2 linked regions of the Minwuia thermotolerans genome follow. The protein of the gene in region 1 binds, or shares a complex with, the protein of each later gene. Links are inferred from orthologs where the notes say so. Each region holds a gene or a part of one and is shown on either strand. Other genes may lie near its edges. The genes, in order: rpsG and tig.

Region 1 (4,386 bases):
GGCCTGAAGGAGAACGTCATCGTCGGCCGTCTGATCCCCGCGGGGACGGGCGCGATGATGAACGAGATCCGCCGGGTGGCCGCCGAGCGCGACCGCAAGCTGGCGGAGGAGAGCGCCAGGCCGGCGGCCGAGGAGCCGACCGCGATCACCGCCGCCGGAGAGTAGTCGGGCGGCGCGCGGTCGACCGCGAATGATGGAGGGGGCGGGCGTCTCGGCGTCCGCCCCGTTCCGTTATTGAAAGATTGTTGCGCGGGCGCGGCGGAATCCGTTCGATTCCGTCTCTCAAGTCGTTCCGCTAACTCCCTTTCCCGCCAGCGGTTTTTTCCGCGCTTTTGCTGTTGACGCTATGGGGGTGCCTTCATATAGTCCGCGCCCATTGCGGTGCTGGTAGTTGGCTTCGTCCAAGACGCAGTTCCGTTCGTCCAAGCTCTGACAGTGGCCAGTGGACAGGCCGTCGGGACAGGGAACATCGGCGGGCCGGCTCACGGCTCGCTTCGTCTTTGTCCGGTGCTTGGAAGAACGCTACCCACGTTTCGCAACAATCACGTACCGGGGCGCGCCCCGGCAGGTTTCGTTTGGAGAAGGCTCGGACACCATGCCGACGATTAACCAGTTGATCCGCAAGCCGCGCAAGGCGCCGATCGAGCGCAACAAGGTGCCGGCGATGGAGGCGTGCCCCCAGAAGCGCGGCGTCTGCACGCGCGTCTACACCACGACGCCGAAGAAGCCGAACTCGGCGCTGCGCAAGGTCGCGCGCGTTCGGCTGACCAACGGCTTCGAAGTCACGAGCTATATCCCGGGCGAGGGGCACAACCTCCAGGAGCACTCGGTGGTGCTGATCCGCGGCGGCCGCGTCAAGGACCTGCCCGGCGTGCGCTACCACATCCTGCGCGGCGTGCTCGACACCCAGGGCGTCAAGGACCGTCGCCAGCGCCGTTCGAAATACGGCGTCAAACGGCCGAAGTGATCGGAGAGAATTAGGTCATGTCACGTCGTCACGCAGCCGAGAAGCGCGAGATCCTGCCCGACCCCATTCACGGGGACGTGGTGGTGTCGAAGTTCATGAACAACCTGATGTACCACGGCAAGAAGTCCGCCGCGGAGCGCATCGTCTACAACGCGTTCGAGCAGGTCGAGCGCAAGATCGGCCGCAACCCGGTCGACATCTTCCACGAGGCGCTGAGCAATGCGCGTCCCCATCTGGAGGTCCGCTCCCGCCGCGTCGGCGGCGCCACCTACCAGGTGCCGGTCGACGTTCGCCCCGAGCGCGCCCAGGCGCTGGCCATCCGCTGGCTGATCGACGCCGCGCGCAAGCGTTCCGAGAACACCATGATGGAGCGTCTGGCCGGCGAGCTGATGGACGCGGCCTCCAGCCGCGGCGGCGCCGTCAAGAAGCGCGAAGACACCCACCGGATGGCGGAGGCCAACAAGGCCTTCTCCCATTACCGCTGGTAAGGCCGGAGCAGGAGTTCAGGACATGTCCCGCCAGACGCCTCTCAACCGCTATCGCAATATCGGCATCATGGCCCACATCGATGCCGGCAAGACCACCACGACCGAGCGAATCCTCTATTACACCGGCCGCTCCCACAAGATCGGCGAGGTCCATGACGGCGCCGCCACGATGGACTGGATGGAGCAGGAGCAGGAGCGGGGCATCACCATCACCTCGGCCGCGACGACCTGCTTCTGGCGCGACCACCGCATCAACATCATCGACACGCCTGGCCATGTGGACTTCACCATCGAGGTGGAGCGTTCGCTGCGCGTGCTCGACGGCGCCGTCGCCGTCTACGACGCGGTGGCCGGCGTGGAGCCGCAGACCGAGACCGTCTGGCGTCAGGCCGACAAGTACCGCGTGCCGCGCATGTGCTTCGTCAACAAGATGGACCGCATGGGCGCCGACTTCTTCCGCTGCGTGGAGATGATGGTCGACCGCCTGGGCTGCCTGCCGATCCCGCTGCAGCTGCCGATCGGCGTGGAATCAGACTTCGTCGGCGTGGTCGACCTGGTCGAGATGCGCGCGATCGTCTGGAAGGAAGAGACGCTGGGCGCCGAGTTCGAGTACCGCGAGATTCCGGCGGATCTGGCCGATCAGGCCGCGGAGTACCGCCTGAAGCTGGTCGAGGCGGCCGTGGAGCTCGACGAGGCGGTCATGGAGGCCTATCTCGATGGCGAGGAGCCGGACGCCGACACGCTGCGCCGGCTGATCCGCAAGGCCACCCTGACCAACGCCTTCGTGCCCGTGCTGCTGGGCACCGCATTCAAGAACAAGGGCGTGCAGCCCCTGCTGGATGCCGTGGTCGACTACATGCCGGCCCCCACCGACGTCGAAGCCATCCAGGGTCACAAGGTCGATGAGCCGGAGACCGAGATGGTCCGCCGGTCGTCCGACGACGAACCCTTCTCGGCGCTGGCCTTCAAGATCATGTCGGACCCGTTCGTCGGCTCGCTGACCTTCTGCCGCATCTATTCCGGCCAGGTCGAGAGCGGCCAGTCGATCCTGAACTCCGTCAAGGGCAAGCGCGAGCGCATCGGCCGCATGCTGATGATGCACGCCAACGACCGCGAGGACGTCAAGGTCGCCATGGCCGGCGACATCATCGCCATCGCCGGGCTGAAGGACACCACCACGGGCGACACGCTCTGCGATCCGCTCAAGCCGGTGGTGCTGGAAGCGATGGAGTTCCCCGACCCGGTCATCGAGATCGCGGTGGAGCCGAAGACCAAGGCCGACCACGAGAAGATGTCGATCGCGCTCGGCCGGCTGGCGCAGGAGGATCCGTCCTTCCGCGTGACCACCGACCAGGAGACCGGCCAGACGGTCATCAAGGGCATGGGCGAACTTCACCTCGACATCATCGTCGACCGCATGAAGCGCGAGTTCAAGGTCGAGGCCAATGTCGGCGCCCCCCAGGTGGCCTACCGCGAGACGCTGACCCGCGACACCGAGATCGACTACACCCACAAGAAGCAGACCGGCGGTTCCGGCCAGTTCGCGCGGGTGAAGCTGATCCTGGGTCCCGGCGAGCCGGGCTCCGGCTTCACCTTCGAAAGCAAGATCGTCGGCGGTTCGGTGCCGCGGGAGTACATCCCGGGCGTCGAGAAGGGCCTGCGCTCGGTCATCGACGCCGGCGTGCTGGCGGGTTTCCCGCTGATCGACGTGCGTGCGGAGCTGATCGACGGCGCCAGCCACGACGTCGACTCCTCGGTTCTGGCCTTCGAGATCGCCGCCCGGGCGGCGTTCCGCGAGGCCGCGCCGAAGGCGGGCGCCAAGCTGCTGGAGCCGATGATGAAGGTCGAGGCCGTGACGCCGGAGGAATTCGTGGGCGACGTCATGGGCGATCTGAACAGCCGCCGCGGCCAGGTGCAGGGCTCCGAGCCGCGCGGCAACGCGACGGTCATCAGCGCCATGGTGCCGCTGGCCAACATGTTCGGCTACGTGAACACGCTGCGCTCCATGACCCAGGGGCGGGCGCAGTTCACCATGCAGTTCGATCACTATGAGCAGGTGCCCCAGAGCATTTCCGACGAAGTCATCGCCAAGCTGGCGTGACGGCGCGGATCGGGCATCACTGAAGAGACACGACAAAGCCGAGAGCCGGAGAAGAGAAGATGGCCAAGGAGAAGTTTGAGCGTAACAAGCCGCACTGCAACGTTGGCACGATTGGCCATGTTGACCACGGCAAGACGACGCTGACGGCGGCGATCACGATGACGCTTGCGGAATATGGCGGCGCGGTGAAGTCGTACGCGGACATCGACAACGCGCCGGAGGAGAAGGCGCGCGGCATCACGATCTCGACGGCGCATGTGGAGTACGAGACGGAGAACCGTCACTACGCGCATGTCGACTGCCCGGGTCACGCCGACTACGTGAAGAACATGATCACGGGCGCTGCGCAGATGGACGGCGCGATCCTGGTGGTTTCGGCGGCGGACGGTCCGATGCCGCAGACGCGCGAGCACATCCTGCTGGCGCGCCAGGTGGGCGTTCCGGCGCTGGTGGTGTTCATGAACAAGGTCGACCAGGTCGACGACGAGGAACTGCTGGAGCTGGTCGAGCTGGAGATCCGCGAGCTGCTGTCTTCGTACGATTTCCCCGGCGACGACATCCCGATCATCCGCGGCTCTGCGCTGGCGGCGGTCGAGGGGACGAACGACGAGATCGGCAAGAAGGCGATCCTGGAGCTGATGAAGGCGGTGGACGAGTACGTGCCGCAGCCGGAGCGTCCGAAGGACCAGCCGTTCCTGATGCCGATCGAGGACGTGTTCTCGATCTCGGGCCGCGGCACGGTGGTGACGGGGCGCGTGGAGCGCGGCGTGGTCAAGGTTGGCGAGGAGGTCGAGATCGTCGGCATCCGCGACACCAAGAAGACGACGTGC
Region 2 (13,348 bases), on another replicon or contig:
ACGATGGCGCGGCCCATGGCGACGCGCTGGCGCTGTCCGCCGGAAAGCTCCCGGGGTTTGCGCGCCAGGAAGGGCATCAGCTCCAGGATTTCCGCCGCCTTGTGGACCCGCGTCTCGACCTCCGCTTTCGGCATGCCCTTGATGGTCAGGCCATAGGCCATGTTCCGGTAGACCGACATGTGCGGGTAGAGGGCGTAGTTCTGGAACACCATGGCGATGTCGCGCTGCGCCGGCTCCAGGCCGTTGACCACCCGCCCGTCGATGTCGATCTCGCCGCCCGAGATTTCCTCAAGTCCGGCCACCATGCGCAGCAGTGTGGACTTGCCGCAGCCCGACGGCCCCAGAATGACAATGAATTCGCCGTCGGCGACCTCCAGATCGATGCCGTGGACGACCTGGAGATCGCGGTAGGATTTGCGGACGTCTCGGAAACTGATGGAACCCATGGGCGCGCTATTTCTCCGTTTCCACCAGTCCCTTGACGAACTGGCGTTGCATGAAGACGACGATGGCCACCGGCGGGATCATGGCCAGCATCGCCGTGGCCATCACGTAGTGCCAGACGGGAAGCTGCTCAGCGGCGTTCACCATCCGCTGGATGCCCATGACGATGGTGTAGAAATCCTCGTCGGTGGTGATCAGCAGGGGCCAGAGATACTGGTTCCAGCCGTAGATGAAGAGGATCACGAACAGCGCCGCGATGTTGGTCCGCGACAGTGGCAACAGGATGTCCCGGAAGAACCGCATCGGACTGGCCCCGTCGATGCGCGCGGCCTCGGCCAGTTCGTCCGGCACCGTCATGAAGAACTGCCGGAACAGGAAGGTCGCGGTCGCAGAGGCGATCAGCGGCACCGACAGGCCTGCATAGGAATTCAGCATTCCCAGATCGGCGACGACCTTGAATGTCGGCAGGATGCGCACTTCGACCGGCAGCATCAGCGTCACGAAGATAATCCAGAAACACGCCATCCTGAAGGGAAAGCGGAAATAGACGATGGCGAAGGCGGCGGTCAGCGAGATGGCGATCTTGCCGACCGTGATCAGCAGCGCCATCGCCAGGCTGTTCAGCATCATCAGCCAGACCGGCACGCCGCCCGCGTCGGCGATGCCGCCGCCCAGGACCGCTGCGTAGTTCTCGAAGAAGCGGTCGCCCGGCCACATGGGAATGGGCGAGGTCTGCAGCTCCGAAGGCGGATGGGTGGAGGCGACGAAGGTGATCCAGATCGGCAGCAGGGTCACGACGGCGCCCGCGATCAGGATCAGGTGCGTGACGAAGCGCAGGACGGGGCGGTTCTCGACCATGTCAGTACTGCACCCGCCGTTCGATGTAGCGGAACTGGACCACGGTCAGGACGATGACCACGACCATCAGCACCACGGATTGCGCCGCCGAACCGCCCAGATCGAGACCGACGAAGCCGTCGTTGTAAACCTTGTAGACCAGGATGGAAGTCGCGCCCGCCGGGCCGCCGTCGGTGGTCGCGTGGACGATGCCGAAGGTGTCGAAGAAGGCGTAGACGACGTTGACCACCAGCAGGAAGAAGGTCGTCGGCGAGAGCAGCGGGAAGATGATCGTCCAGAAGCGCCGGACCGGCCCCGCGCCATCGATGGCGGCGGCCTCGATCAGACTTTTCGGGATCGCCTGCAGGCCGGCCAGGAAGAACAGGAAATTGTAGCTGATCTGCTTCCAGACGGCGGCGATGACGATCAGCGCCATGGCGTCGGTTCCGTCCTGGTAGTGGTTCCAGTCGATGCCGAGGCCCTTCAGCAGCCAGGCCAGGATCCCGATGGTGGGATTGAACATGAAGAACCAGAGCACGCCGGCGACCGCCGGCGCGACGGCATAGGGCCAGATCAGCAGCGACTTGTAGGCCGATGCCCCGCGGATCACCCGGTCGGCGTTGACCGCCAGCAGAAGCGAGATCGACATCGACAGCAGGGTGACGAGCGCCGAGAAGATCACCGTGATCTGGAAGGAATGAAGATAGAGCGGGTTGGCGAAAAGCTCGGCGAAGTTCGCGAGTCCGATGAACTCTGACCGCAGGCCCCAGGCGTCCTCGCGCAGCACGCTCTGCCACAGCGCCTGGCTGGCTGGCCAGATGAAGAACACGAAGGTGATGGCGAGCTGCGGCGCGAGCAGGGCGTAGGGCAGCCAGCGGTGCTTGAAGATCGCGCGTTTCAAATGCAGTTCGTCCGTCGGGGATCAATTGTCTTGAGGTCGATTGGGAACGGTGCAACAGCCGGCAGGCCGGCGGCACCCTGGGGCGCCGCCGGAACCCGTCCGTGCTTCAGTTGGTGCGTTCGAACTTGCGCAGCAGCTCGTCGCCGCGGCGCTTGGCGTCGTCGAGGGCGGTCTTCGCGTCCTTCTGACCGGCCCAGATCGCTTCCATCTCCTCGTTGATGACGTCACGGATCTGGACGAAGTTGCCGAAACGCAGGCCCTTCGAGTTCGCGGTCGGCTCGTTCAGGCTGAGCTGCTTGATCGCTGTGTCCGTGCCCTGGTTCTCCGCGTAGTAGCCCTGTTCCTTGGAGAGCTCGTAGGCTGCCGTGGTGATCGGCACGTAGCCGGTGGACTGATGCCAGTCGGCCTGGATCTCGGCGGAGGACATGAACTTGAAGAACTTCGCGACGCCCTTGTATTCCTCCGACTCGTGGCCGCGCAGCACCCACAGGGTCGCGCCGCCGATGATCGAATTCTGCGGCTTGTCCACGACCGCGGCGGAGTAGGGCAGCATGGCCTGACCGAAGGCGAACTCGGCCTGATCCTTGATCGAAGCGTAGTAGGCCGAGGAATTCATCCACATGGCGCACTCGCCGGTGGTGAAAAGCGGCAGGCTCTCGCCGCGGCGGCCGCCGTACTTGAAGGTGCCGTCGGCCATGGAATCGCGCAGCCGCTGCAGCAGGCCGGTGATGGTGGGGTTATTGAAGGTGAACTCGGTGTCCGTGCCCTCGAAGCCGTTGGCCTTCGTGCCGATGGGCAGGTCGTGCCAGGCGGACATGTTCTCGATCATCACCCAGCTCTGCCAGCCGAAGGAGACCGCGCACTTGTGGCCGGCCTCCTGCAGTTTCCCGGCTGCGTGGTAGATCCCGCCCCAGGTCGACGGCACCTCGGCGACGCCGGCCTTGTCGAGCAGATCCTTGTTGTACCAGAGCACCGGCGTGGAGCTGTTGAACGGCAGTGACAACAGCTTGCCGTCCGGCGTGGTGTAATAGGAGATCACGGCCGGCAGATAGGCCGCCTGGTCGAACGCCTCGCCCGCGTCCGCCATCAGTTCGTGGACGGGATAGACGGCGCCCTTGGCGGCCATCATGGAGGCGGTGCCGACCTCGAAGACCTGCACGACGTGCGGCTGCTCGCCGGCGCGGAACGCGGCGATCGCGGCGGTCATGGTCTCGGTGTAGTTGCCCTTGTAGACGGGCTTGACCGAGAACTGGTCCTGCGAAGCGTTGAACTTCTGCGCGATCTCCTCGACCTTCTCGCCGAGCTTGCCGCCCATGGCGTGCCACCATTCGATCTCGGCCGCGGCCTGTGCAGTGCCGGCGAAGACCATCGCCGCCGCGGCGATGGCGCCTATGCGTTTCATCATCGGAAGAGCCCCCTTGCTGGGTTTGAAGACAAGGGGAGGGGTTAACGGCCGCCTGTTGCCGAGCGATGACGGATGGATGACGGTCGTGTTTCAGTCGGGCGTCGTCCGGAATCTCAGACGGTGGCGACCGGCGTGGCGGGACTGCCGACTGCGCCGGGCAGGCGGAGCGGCGGCGCCGTCAGCAGGAAGCGGTTGCGGCCGTTGGCGCGCAGCCAGTCCGCCAGTTCCGACAGAAACCACAGTTCCGCCAGCGGCAGGCCGAGCTTGAACAGGCAGTGATGGTGCAGCGGCAGCATCGGCCGGCGCCCGTCCTTCGGCTGCGCCGGGATGCCCTCGACGGCGTAGTTGTCGGCGATAAGGGCCGCCGCGCCACTCTCGCTGACCCACTGCAGCAGCTTCTCGTCACGGCCGTCGAGCACGGCGCAGGAGTTCTCCAGCCGCTCCTTGGACGGCGTGCGGTTCATCGACAGGATCTCGTCGGCGAAACCGGTGCGGAAGACCACCATATCGCCGCGCTCCACGGTCACGCCGTCCGCCTCCATGATCTCCATCAGCCGGTCATGGCCGACATAGACGCGCTCGCGGCCGACATGGGCCTCCAGGTCGATCATCACTGCCCGGCCCTGCATGCCGTGGCGGGCGAAGTTCTGGATGCCGAGGCGGTTGGCGCCGAAGCCTTCGGCGTCGCTCGCCTCGCCGTCATAGGATTCGGGGCCGACCACGTCCTCGCCGGCGCGGAAGCCGTTGAAGTAGACCTTCTCGTCGGTTCCGTCGCCGTCGGCGTCGAAGAACGCCCCGACATGAGAGAGCGCATCCCACTGCGTCGAATACTGCAGGCAGATGGTGACCTCGTCGTCGCTGACCACGTCGGTGTTCTGCGCGTCGAGGCGATGCAGCGGGAAGTTGATGTAGGGCTTGTCCTCCAGGAAGGTCGGCCGCCGGCGCGGCGGATGGCGGCGCACGTTCAGGATGTTCCCGCCGGGAAAGTCCAGCGGCAGGCTGAGACAGAAGGTCAGCCCCTCCTTCACCTCGGCGATTCCCTGTTTCACCTTCTCCGGCGTGATCAGGTTGACGCGGCCCAGTTCGTCGTCGGCGCCATGCGCGCCCCATTCGGAGCCCTCCGGCCGGTTTTTCCAGCGTCCGCTCATCCCCTCGATACTCCCCTTCGTTCGGTTGGTTGTTCTACCGCAGCCTGTCCACGCCCAGATTGGCATAGTCCAGCCCGCAGTCGACGATGTCCGCCGGCACCTCGCCGCCGCCGATCAGCGCCGCCGCGATGCGGCCCATGGCCGGCGAGGTCTTGATGCCGTAGCCGCCCTGCCCGACCAGCCAGTAGAAGCCGTCGACGCGGTCGTCGAAGCCGTTGACCGGGCTGTGGTCGTGCACGAAGGAGCGCAGCCCCGCCCAGCGGCTGGCCGGGCGCCCGACCTCCAGCCTCGTCGCCCGTTCGATGCGGTCGATGCAGATGGCGATGTCCAGCTCCTCCGGCTGGGCGTCGTTCGGCGCGGCGGGCGTCTCGTCCGCCGGCGAGGCCAACACACGGCCGGCGTCGGGCTTGAAATACCATTCCTCGTCGATGTCAAAGGTCAGCGGCCAGTCGCCATTGGTCATGCCCGGCGGCAGGTCGAAGGTGATGGCCGTGCGGCGCTTCGGCACCAGGCCGACAGGGACCGCGCCGGCCATGGTCGCGATCATGTCGCCCCAGGCGCCCGCGGCGTTGATCACGATCTCGGCCCGCACCGGTTCGCCGCCGCGGGTTTCGATTTCGAAACCCGGTCCCGTCCGCACGATGCCGGTGACGCCGGCGTCGGTGACGATGCGGCCGCCCAGGCTGCGGAAGACGCGGATGTAACCCTGATGCAGGCCGTGGACGTCGATGTCCATGGCTGCGCGTTCGTGGACGCCGCCGGCGACATAGTCCGGATCGAGGGCCGGCGAGAGTTCCAGGCAGGTCTCGCGGTCGGCCGTCTCCAGGATGTCTGGGCGGTTCATCTCCGCCAGGAAGTCGTCGATGCGGGCGGTCTGGTCCGTGCGGGCGATCATCAGGGCGCCGCGCGGGCTGAGCAGCGAGTGCTCCGCATAGCGCGCCTCGGGCGTCTCCATGAAACGCCGGCTGGCCTTCACCATCGCGCGGATGGTGGCGTTGCCATAGACCTCGGTGTACATCGCCGCCGAGCGCCCGGTGGTGTGGTAGCCCGGCTGCGTCTCCTGCTCCAGCACGGCGATCCGCGCGCCGTCGCCCCTGGCCTCGGCAAGGAAGCAGGCCGCCGACATGCCCGCGATTCCGGCGCCGATCACGGCGATCTCGCACTCGATCATGATGCCCTCGCTGCTTGCCCGGTCGGGCAGCATCATCGTGCGGGTTGCGCCGCGCTGCAATCGGGGAGGGGCGGATGTCCAATCGCCATCGGCGCCGGAAGCGCTTGCGGCAGGGGCGCAGTCTCACTGTCGTACTGCGGCGGTATCTCCTTTGAAGCATTGCAGGGGCCATGCGGGGTATGAACAATGCCGCCGGCATCAGCGGAGGGACGGATGGGCGATCGGGATCTGATCTACTTGAGCGCGGGCGATCTCGTGCGCGGCTACGAGCGCGGCGATTTTTCGCCGGTCGAGGTGACGGAAGCCGTGTTCCGGCGCATCGACGCGGTCGACGGGACGCTTAACGCCTTCCGCGTACTTGACCGTGACGGCGCCATGGCCGGCGCACGGGCATCGGAGCGGCGCTGGCGCGAAGGTGCGCCGCTGTCGCCGGTCGACGGCGTGCCGACCACGATCAAGGACCTGTTCGACATGCGCGGCCTGTCGACCCTGCGCGGCTCCAGGACGTCCGATACGACACCCGCGGCGGAAGACGCGCCCACGCCGGCCCGGCTGAGGGCGGCCGGCGCGGTGCTGCTGGGGAAGACCAACACGCCGGAATACGGCTGGAAGGGCGTCACCGACAGTCCGCTCACAGGCGTGACGCGCAATCCCTGGAACACGGACACCACCCCAGGCGGCTCCTCGGGCGGCGCCTCGGCTGCCTGCGCCGCGGGCATGGGGGCGCTGCACCTCGGCACCGACGGCGGCGGTTCCATTCGCATACCGGCGGCCTTCGCCGGCGTCTTCGGCCACAAGCCGAGCTTCGGGCGCGTGCCCTACTATCCGGCGAGCCCGATGGGGACGCTTGCCCATTCGGGACCGCTGACCCGCACGGTGGCGGACTCGCTGCTGATGCTCAATGTGATGATGGGGGAGGACACGAAGGACTGGTACTCTGTGCCCTCGGATCCGATCCCCGCCCGCGTGCTCTCCGGCGGCGTCGAGGGGCTGCGCATCGCCTACAGCCCCGACCTGGGACATGCGCGGGTCGATGCGGAGGTTGCGGCCGCGGTGCGTGCCGCCGCGGAGGCCCTGGCCGACCTCGGCGCCGAGATCGTCGAGACCGATCCGGGAATCGGCGACACCGTGGAGATCTTCAACACGCTCTGGCAGTCCGGCGCCTATGGCGTGCTCCGCAATCTGCCGGAGGAGAAGAAGGCGGAACTCGACCCGGGACTGGCCGGCATCATCGGTATCGCGTCGGGTATCTCGCTCGGCGAGTATATGGACGCAATGCGGCTCCGCGCGCTGCTTGGCTCCAACATGAAGCTGTTCATGGCCGGGTACGACGCGCTGATCACGCCGTCCCTTTCCGTGCCGGCTTTCGGCGTCGACCGGCTGGTGCCGGAAGGCTGGGAGGAGGGCGGCAATGGCTGGGTCGCGTGGACGCCGTTCAGCTATCCCTTCAACCTGACGCAGCAGCCGGCCTGCTCGGTTCCGTGCGGCTTCACCGATGGCGGCCTGCCCGTGGGGCTGCAGATTGTCGGCCGCATGTTCGATGACCCGACCGTGCTCCGCATCGCCGCCGCCTACGAGGCCGCGAATCCGGTCGCCGCGTCGCGCCGTCCGGAACTCTGACCATGGCCTGGCCGCCGCCAGCCGATATCGCCCTCACGGTCCGGCAGATGTACGCCGCCGACGAGTACGCCGTAAGCCATGGCGTGGATGGCGAGACGCTGATGGAGAACGCCGGCGGCGGCGCGGCGGACGCCATCCTTTCGCGCTACGCCCCACAGCCGGTGATGGTGCTCTGCGGGCCGGGCAACAATGGTGGCGACGGTTTCGTCATCGCCCGGCACCTGCGCGCTGCCGGCTGGCCGGTGCGGCTGGCGCTGATGGGCGATCCGGCGCGGCTGAGGGGCGACGCCGCGACCATGGCCAGGCGCTGGGAAGGCGAAATCGAGGCGCTCACCGGCGGCTGCCTGGGCGAGGCGGCGCTGGTCGTCGACGCGCTGTTCGGCGCCGGTCTGTCGCGTCCGCTGGAAGGCGTCCCCGCCGAACTTGCCGAGGCCAGCCGGGGGCGCACGGTAGTGGCGGTGGACGTGCCGAGCGGCGTGCGCGGCGACGATGGTGGCCATGACGGTCCGGTCTTCCGCGCCGACCTGACGACGACGTTCTTCACCCTGAAGCCGGGTCACCTGCTGGCGCCGGGGCGGTTCCTGTGCGGCCATGTCGAGGTCATCGATATCGGTACGCCGCTTTCCGCCCTGGACGAGATCGCCCCAGAATGCTTCCGCAACGTGCCGCCGCTCTGGCGTGGGGCGCTGCCCCGGCTGACGCCCGAGGGCCACAAGTACGCGCGCGGCCATGCCCTCGTTTCCGGGGGCGGCGTGACCGCTTCGGGCGCCGCGCGCATGGCGGCGGAAGGCGCGCTGAGGGCCGGGGCGGGGCTGGTCACCTGCGCCGTGCCGCCATCCGCGGCGATCGTCTACGCCGCGCACCTGACGGCCGTGATGCTGACCTCGGTCGCGGACGCCGACGCCTGGCGGGAGCTGCTCGCCGACGATCGCAGGAACGCCGTTCTGATCGGGCCCGGCCACGGCGTCGACCAGCGCACCCGCGACATCGTGCTGGCCGCGCTCGACGCAGGGAAGCGCACCGTGCTCGACGCCGACGCCATCACGGTCTTCCAGGACGATCCTGCCGCGTTGTTCGCGGCCATCGCCGGGCCCTGCGTGCTGACGCCGCATTCGGGCGAGTTCGGCCGCCTGTTCGAGGGCGGCGCCGACAAGCTGACCGTCACCCGAGATGCCGCACGCCGCAGCGGCGCGGTCGTCGTGCACAAGGGACCGGACACGGTTATCGCCGCCCCCGACGGGCGCACGGCGATCAACGACAATGCGCCGCCCACGCTCGCCACCGCGGGCGCCGGCGATGTGCTGGCCGGTATCGTCCTCGGTCTGCTCGCCCAGGGCATGCCGGCCTTCGAAGCGGCCTGCGCGGCGGTGTGGATGCACGGCGAGGTGGGACGGATTGTCGGACCGGGGCTGATTGCCGAAGACCTTGCGCCCGCTCTGCCCGTCGTGCTGAAAGCCCTTCTCGAAACCTGAACCCGAGGGAGCCCGGACCGTGGCGAGACAGCAGCGTAACTTCTGGGTGCGGGCGCTGGACCGCGTGCGCAACTGGCGGGGCGACGACGACATCAACGTCCGTCCGGTCTCCGTCGACCGGGAATTGCGCGACAGCGATCTGCCGCTGATCCGCCGTCAGATCGACGCCTGTCTGGCCGATCGGGGCGGCGCCGTCTCGGCCCGGCTCAGGGCCGCGGAACTCGGCCGGGCCTATCTCGGCCTCAATGGGAAGGGACGCGCGCGCTTCTTCGCCCTGCTGGCGCGGGAATACGACATCGACCCCGACGAGGTGGACAAGGCCTCGGCCGCGCTCCGCGCTGCGGAAGGCGAGGCGGAGCGCCGGACGGCCCGCCGCCGTCTGCGCAGGAGCCTGGTGCCGCCGCGCGTACATCTGCTGACCCAGTTCAACAGCCTCGACCGGGGCGTGAAGTTCCTGGTCGACATGCGCGCCGATCTGCTGCGCGCGGCGCGCGAGCAGCCCGAACTCAGGGATCTGGACGGCGATCTGCAGGAACTCCTGCGCGGCTGGTTCGACGTGGGTTTCCTGGAGATGGCGCAGATCACCTTCAACTCGCCGGCTTCGCTGCTGGAGAAGCTTATCGACTACGAGGCGGTCCACGAGATCCGGTCCTGGAAGGATCTGAAGAACCGCCTCGACTCCGACCGGCGCTGCTTCTCCTTCATGCATCCGAACATGCCCGGCGAGCCGCTGATCTTCGTGGAGGTCGCGCTGGTCAACGGCATGACCGACAATGTCCACGCGTTGCTCGACGAGGCCGCGCCGGAGGTCGATCCCCACGCCGCCGACACGGCGATCTTCTATTCCATCTCCAACTGCCAGGCGGGCCTGGCGGGCGTCGGCTTCGGCGATTTCCTGATCAAGCGCGTGGTCGACCGGCTGAGCCAGCGTTTTCCGAACCTGAAATCGTTCGCGACCCTGTCGCCGATTCCCGGCTTCAGGCGTTGGCTCGATGGAGCGCTGGACGGCGAGGAGCCGCTGCTGGCGGAGGCCGAGGACCGTCTGATCCGCGCCACCGCCCGCAAGGAAAGCGGCCACCAGGGCCTGAAGGCGATCCTGGACGATCCGGGCTGGGCGGATGACGGCGATCTGGTCGAAGCCGTCCGCGAGCCGCTGATTCGGCTCGGCGCGCGCTACCTGGCCCGGGAGAAGGATCCCAGGGGGCGGCCGCTGGACCCGGTGGCGCGCTTCCACCTCAACAACGGTGCAAGGGTGGAGCGGATCAACTGGATGGGCGACCGATCCGAATCCGGCCTGCGCCAGTCGGCCGGCATGATGGTCAATTATCTCTACAAGCTGGACGAGATCGAAAAGAACCACGAGGCCTTCCGCGGCGAGGGCAAGGTGGTCGCCTCGCCGCAGATTTCGCGTCTTTGCAAGGGCCTTTAACCCTTTGTTCAACTATTTCGTTCAGGAAGTCTTTACAACCACAGGAATCTTTGAACACTGTGGCTCGGGCATCACAATCAAGAGCCAACTTTCGGATTGCGATCTTTTGACCATGTTCTTTGCTCGGAAACGTGCTGCGCCACGCCCTGAAACAGGTTCGCTTCATGAACGGCGGCTTGCCGGCCGCGCCATGGAACGCGCGGAGGTCGTCGAGGTGATGACCGACGGTCAGGGTATTCCCCATGTCCGCTACCGTGTGACCCACGTGCAGGGTCAGCGCAAGGCGATCGGCGGTCTTCGCGTCCTCGCGCTCTCCTGTTTTCTCGACCAGTTTCGCCAGGTCGACCAGTTCCTCTGAGACAGCGCCGGTTTCCGCGCCGCCGGGACCTGCCCGCGCTTGACGCCGTGGGGCCGGGCGCGTATGGCTCCGCCGCGGCGTAGGGGCGGCCCGGCGCGCATCTGCGCGACCCGGCCATGGCCGCTTCCGGCGGGCGTGGCGGAATTGGTAGACGCGCCAGGTTTAGGTCCTGGTGACGCAAGTCGTGGGGGTTCGAGTCCCTCCGCCCGCACCAGGTTCAGCCGTGGCTGGGGCGGAACGGTACACGGCCGGGCCGCGCGGACGGAACAGCGGGCCGCGGGGGCGGCCGCAATGACAGTATGAAGGTCCCCTGTCCGGCGGGGCCCGGTGGAAAAGGAAAGAGGCGTCGATGCAGATCGAACAGCTTTCGGCGGAAGGTCTGAAACGCGAATACAAGATTGTGGTGCCCGCCGAGGACGTCGAGGCGAAAATGTCGGCGAAGCTGAAGGAGCTCAGCGGCCAGGTCCAGATGAAGGGCTTCCGGCCCGGCAAGGTACCGCCGAAACTGCTGCGCCAGATGTACGGCAAGTCCATCCTCGGCGAGGTCCTCGAAGAGACGCTGAACGAATCCAGCCAGAAGGCGCTGGAAGACAACGACGTGCGGCCGGCCGTGCAGCCGTCGATCGAGATCGAGAGCTTCGACGAGGGCCAGGATCTGGCCTACAAGATGTCGCTCGAGATCCTTCCCGATTTCGAGATTGCCGATCTGTCCTCGCTGGAGGTGGAACGCCTGACCGCCGAGGTGCCCGACGAGACCGTCGACAGCGCGCTGGAGCGCCTGGCGCAGGATCAGACGACCTACGAGAAGATCGAGGAGGACCGCCCCGCTGCCGAAGGCGATGCGATCGTGATCGACTTCGTCGGCAAGATCGATGGCGAACCCTTCGAGGGCGGCGCCGGCGAGGAGGTCCAGATCGTGCTGGGGCAGGGTCAGTTCGTGCCCGGCTTCGAGGAGCAGCTTGTCGGCAAGAAGGCGGGCGACGAGACGGTCGTCACCATCACCTTCCCCGAGGAATACGGCGCCAAGGACCTGGCCGGCAAGGAAGCGAACTTCGACGTCACCGTGCGCGAAATCCGTACGGCCCGGGCGGCCACGATCGACGACGATTTCGCCAAGCAGCTGGGCCTGGACGATCTCGCCGCCCTGCGCGAGACCATGCGCGGCCGCATCGCCGAGGAGTACGGCGAGATCGGCCGCATGCGCCTGAAGCGCGAGGTTCTCGACAAGCTGGCCGAACGCCATGACTTCGAGGTTCCGCCGGGTATGGTCGAGACCGAGTACGATCAGATTGTCCGTCAGGCGAAGGCCGAGGATGGCCAGCAGGACGACCATGATCACGAGCACGACCATGATCACGAGCACGACCATGATCACGGGCATGACCATGATCACGATCATGAGCACGATCACCCGCCGGTCGACGAGGGGCTGGACGACGAGAAGAAGGACGAATACCGCAAGATCGCGGAGCGGCGCGTCCGCCTGGGTCTCGTGCTGGCCGAGATCGGCCGCGAGAACAAGCTGGAGGTCACCCCCGACGAGGTGAACCGGGAAATCATGAAGCAGGCGCGCAACTTCCCCGGTCAGGAACGGATGGTGGTCGATTTCTACCAGAAGAATCCCGACGCCATGCAGCGGCTGCGCGCGCCGGTCTTCGAGGACAAGGTGATCGACTTCATCGTCGAGATGGCGAAGGTCAGCGAGCGCAAGGTGAGCCCCGAGGAGCTGTCGGCGGATCCGGACGCGGATGAGGAAAACGCCGCAGCGAGCGCCTGACGGTTTTCGAACCGCCGCGGGCGCGCCATATTTGTGGGGTGATTCCATTCGCGGCGGCCGGAGCGCCATCCGGTAACGCCGCTTCCCGACAGTCTAAGGAGCCGTCATGCAGGACCCGCGCGACGTTTACATGAACACTCTCGTCCCGATGGTCGTGGAGCAGACCAACCGGGGCGAGCGCGCCTACGACATCTACTCGCGCCTGCTGAAGGAGCGGATCATCTTCGTGGTCGGGCCGGTGCACGACGGCATGTCGTCGCTGGTTACGGCGCAGCTGCTTTTCCTGGAGGCGGAAAACCCCTCCAAGGAAATTTCCATCTACATCAACTCGCCCGGCGGCATCGTCACCTCGGGACTGGCGATGTACGACACCATGCAGTACATCCGCCCCAAGGTCGCGACACTGTGTATCGGCCAGGCGGCGTCGATGGGATCGCTGTTGCTGGCGGCCGGCGAGAAGGGCATGCGGTTCAGCCTGCCCAACTCCCGCATCATGATTCATCAGCCCTCCGGCGGTTTCCAGGGTCAGGCGGCGGATATCGAGATTCACGCCCGCGAGATTCTTGCCCTGCGCAAGCGGCTGAACGAAATCTACGTTCATCACACCGGCCAGGACATCGACACGGTTGAACGTGCGATGGATCGCGACAATTTCATGACTCCGGACAAGGCGAAGGAGTTCGGCCTGATCGACGAAGTCGTCGAGAAGCGCGCAGCGCCTGGGTCCGGAACGGGTTCCGGGGGTGGCAAGACCGATTCCGAGTGATCGCGTTAACCGAACCTTGA

What was found.
Region 2: the proteins of rpsG (region 1) and tig are in contact, whole or in part, in a crystal structure (PDB 3GTY), measured with the Thermotoga maritima proteins. The link is inferred for Minwuia thermotolerans from one-to-one orthologs. Residues at the interface, in WP_004081843.1 of Thermotoga maritima: Lys34, Lys52, Lys55, Glu59, Arg62, Gln63, Glu66, Asn67, Lys69, Val71, Arg95, Ala109, Lys110, Lys111, Gly112, Arg113, Pro114, Glu117, Glu121, Ile124, Ala125, Tyr127, Asn128, Asn129, Thr130, Gly131, Lys135, Asp139, Arg142, Met143; in WP_004081061.1 of Thermotoga maritima: Glu122, Val124, Val129, Leu130, Tyr133, Glu188, Gly259, Ile262, Tyr263, Glu266, Ser270, Glu273, Gln274, Glu277, Arg308, Gln311, Ile312, Ser315, Tyr316, Glu325, Arg329, Arg336, Leu363, Phe366, Trp367, Arg373, Leu377, Arg381, Leu384, Glu387.

What each region holds. Positions count from the first base shown.
Region 1 is NZ_PIGG01000080.1:13,267-17,652, forward strand. Bases 1-2,719 are described here. They hold rpsG (30S ribosomal protein S7), read left to right. Parts: upstream 1-984; coding sequence 985-1,455; downstream 1,456-2,719. Other genes in these bases: rpoC (DNA-directed RNA polymerase subunit beta'), read left to right, coding at 1-165; rpsL (30S ribosomal protein S12), read left to right, coding at 596-967; fusA (elongation factor G), read left to right, coding at 1,478-2,719. Outside these bases: more of fusA, read left to right, coding at 2,720-3,556; tuf (elongation factor Tu), read left to right, coding at 3,616-4,386.
Region 2 is NZ_PIGG01000031.1:260,993-274,340, reverse strand. What follows is about bases 10,449-13,348. They hold tig (trigger factor), read left to right. Parts: upstream 10,449-11,134; coding sequence 11,135-12,562; downstream 12,563-13,348. Other genes in these bases: clpP (ATP-dependent Clp endopeptidase proteolytic subunit ClpP), read left to right, coding at 12,669-13,328; CWC60_RS23550 (hypothetical protein), read left to right, coding at 10,618-10,785. Outside these bases: sn-glycerol-3-phosphate ABC transporter ATP-binding protein UgpC, read right to left, coding at 1-446; sn-glycerol-3-phosphate ABC transporter permease UgpE, read right to left, coding at 454-1,302; sn-glycerol-3-phosphate ABC transporter permease UgpA, read right to left, coding at 1,304-2,188; sn-glycerol-3-phosphate ABC transporter substrate-binding protein UgpB, read right to left, coding at 2,289-3,587; CWC60_RS09180 (cyclase family protein), read right to left, coding at 3,701-4,735; CWC60_RS09175 (NAD(P)/FAD-dependent oxidoreductase), read right to left, coding at 4,770-5,942; CWC60_RS09170 (amidase), read left to right, coding at 6,120-7,526; CWC60_RS09165 (NAD(P)H-hydrate dehydratase), read left to right, coding at 7,529-8,998; CWC60_RS09160 (malonyl-CoA decarboxylase), read left to right, coding at 9,018-10,427. UniProt on the Bacillus subtilis protein: Involved in protein export. Acts as a chaperone by maintaining the newly synthesized protein in an open conformation. Functions as a peptidyl-prolyl cis-trans isomerase.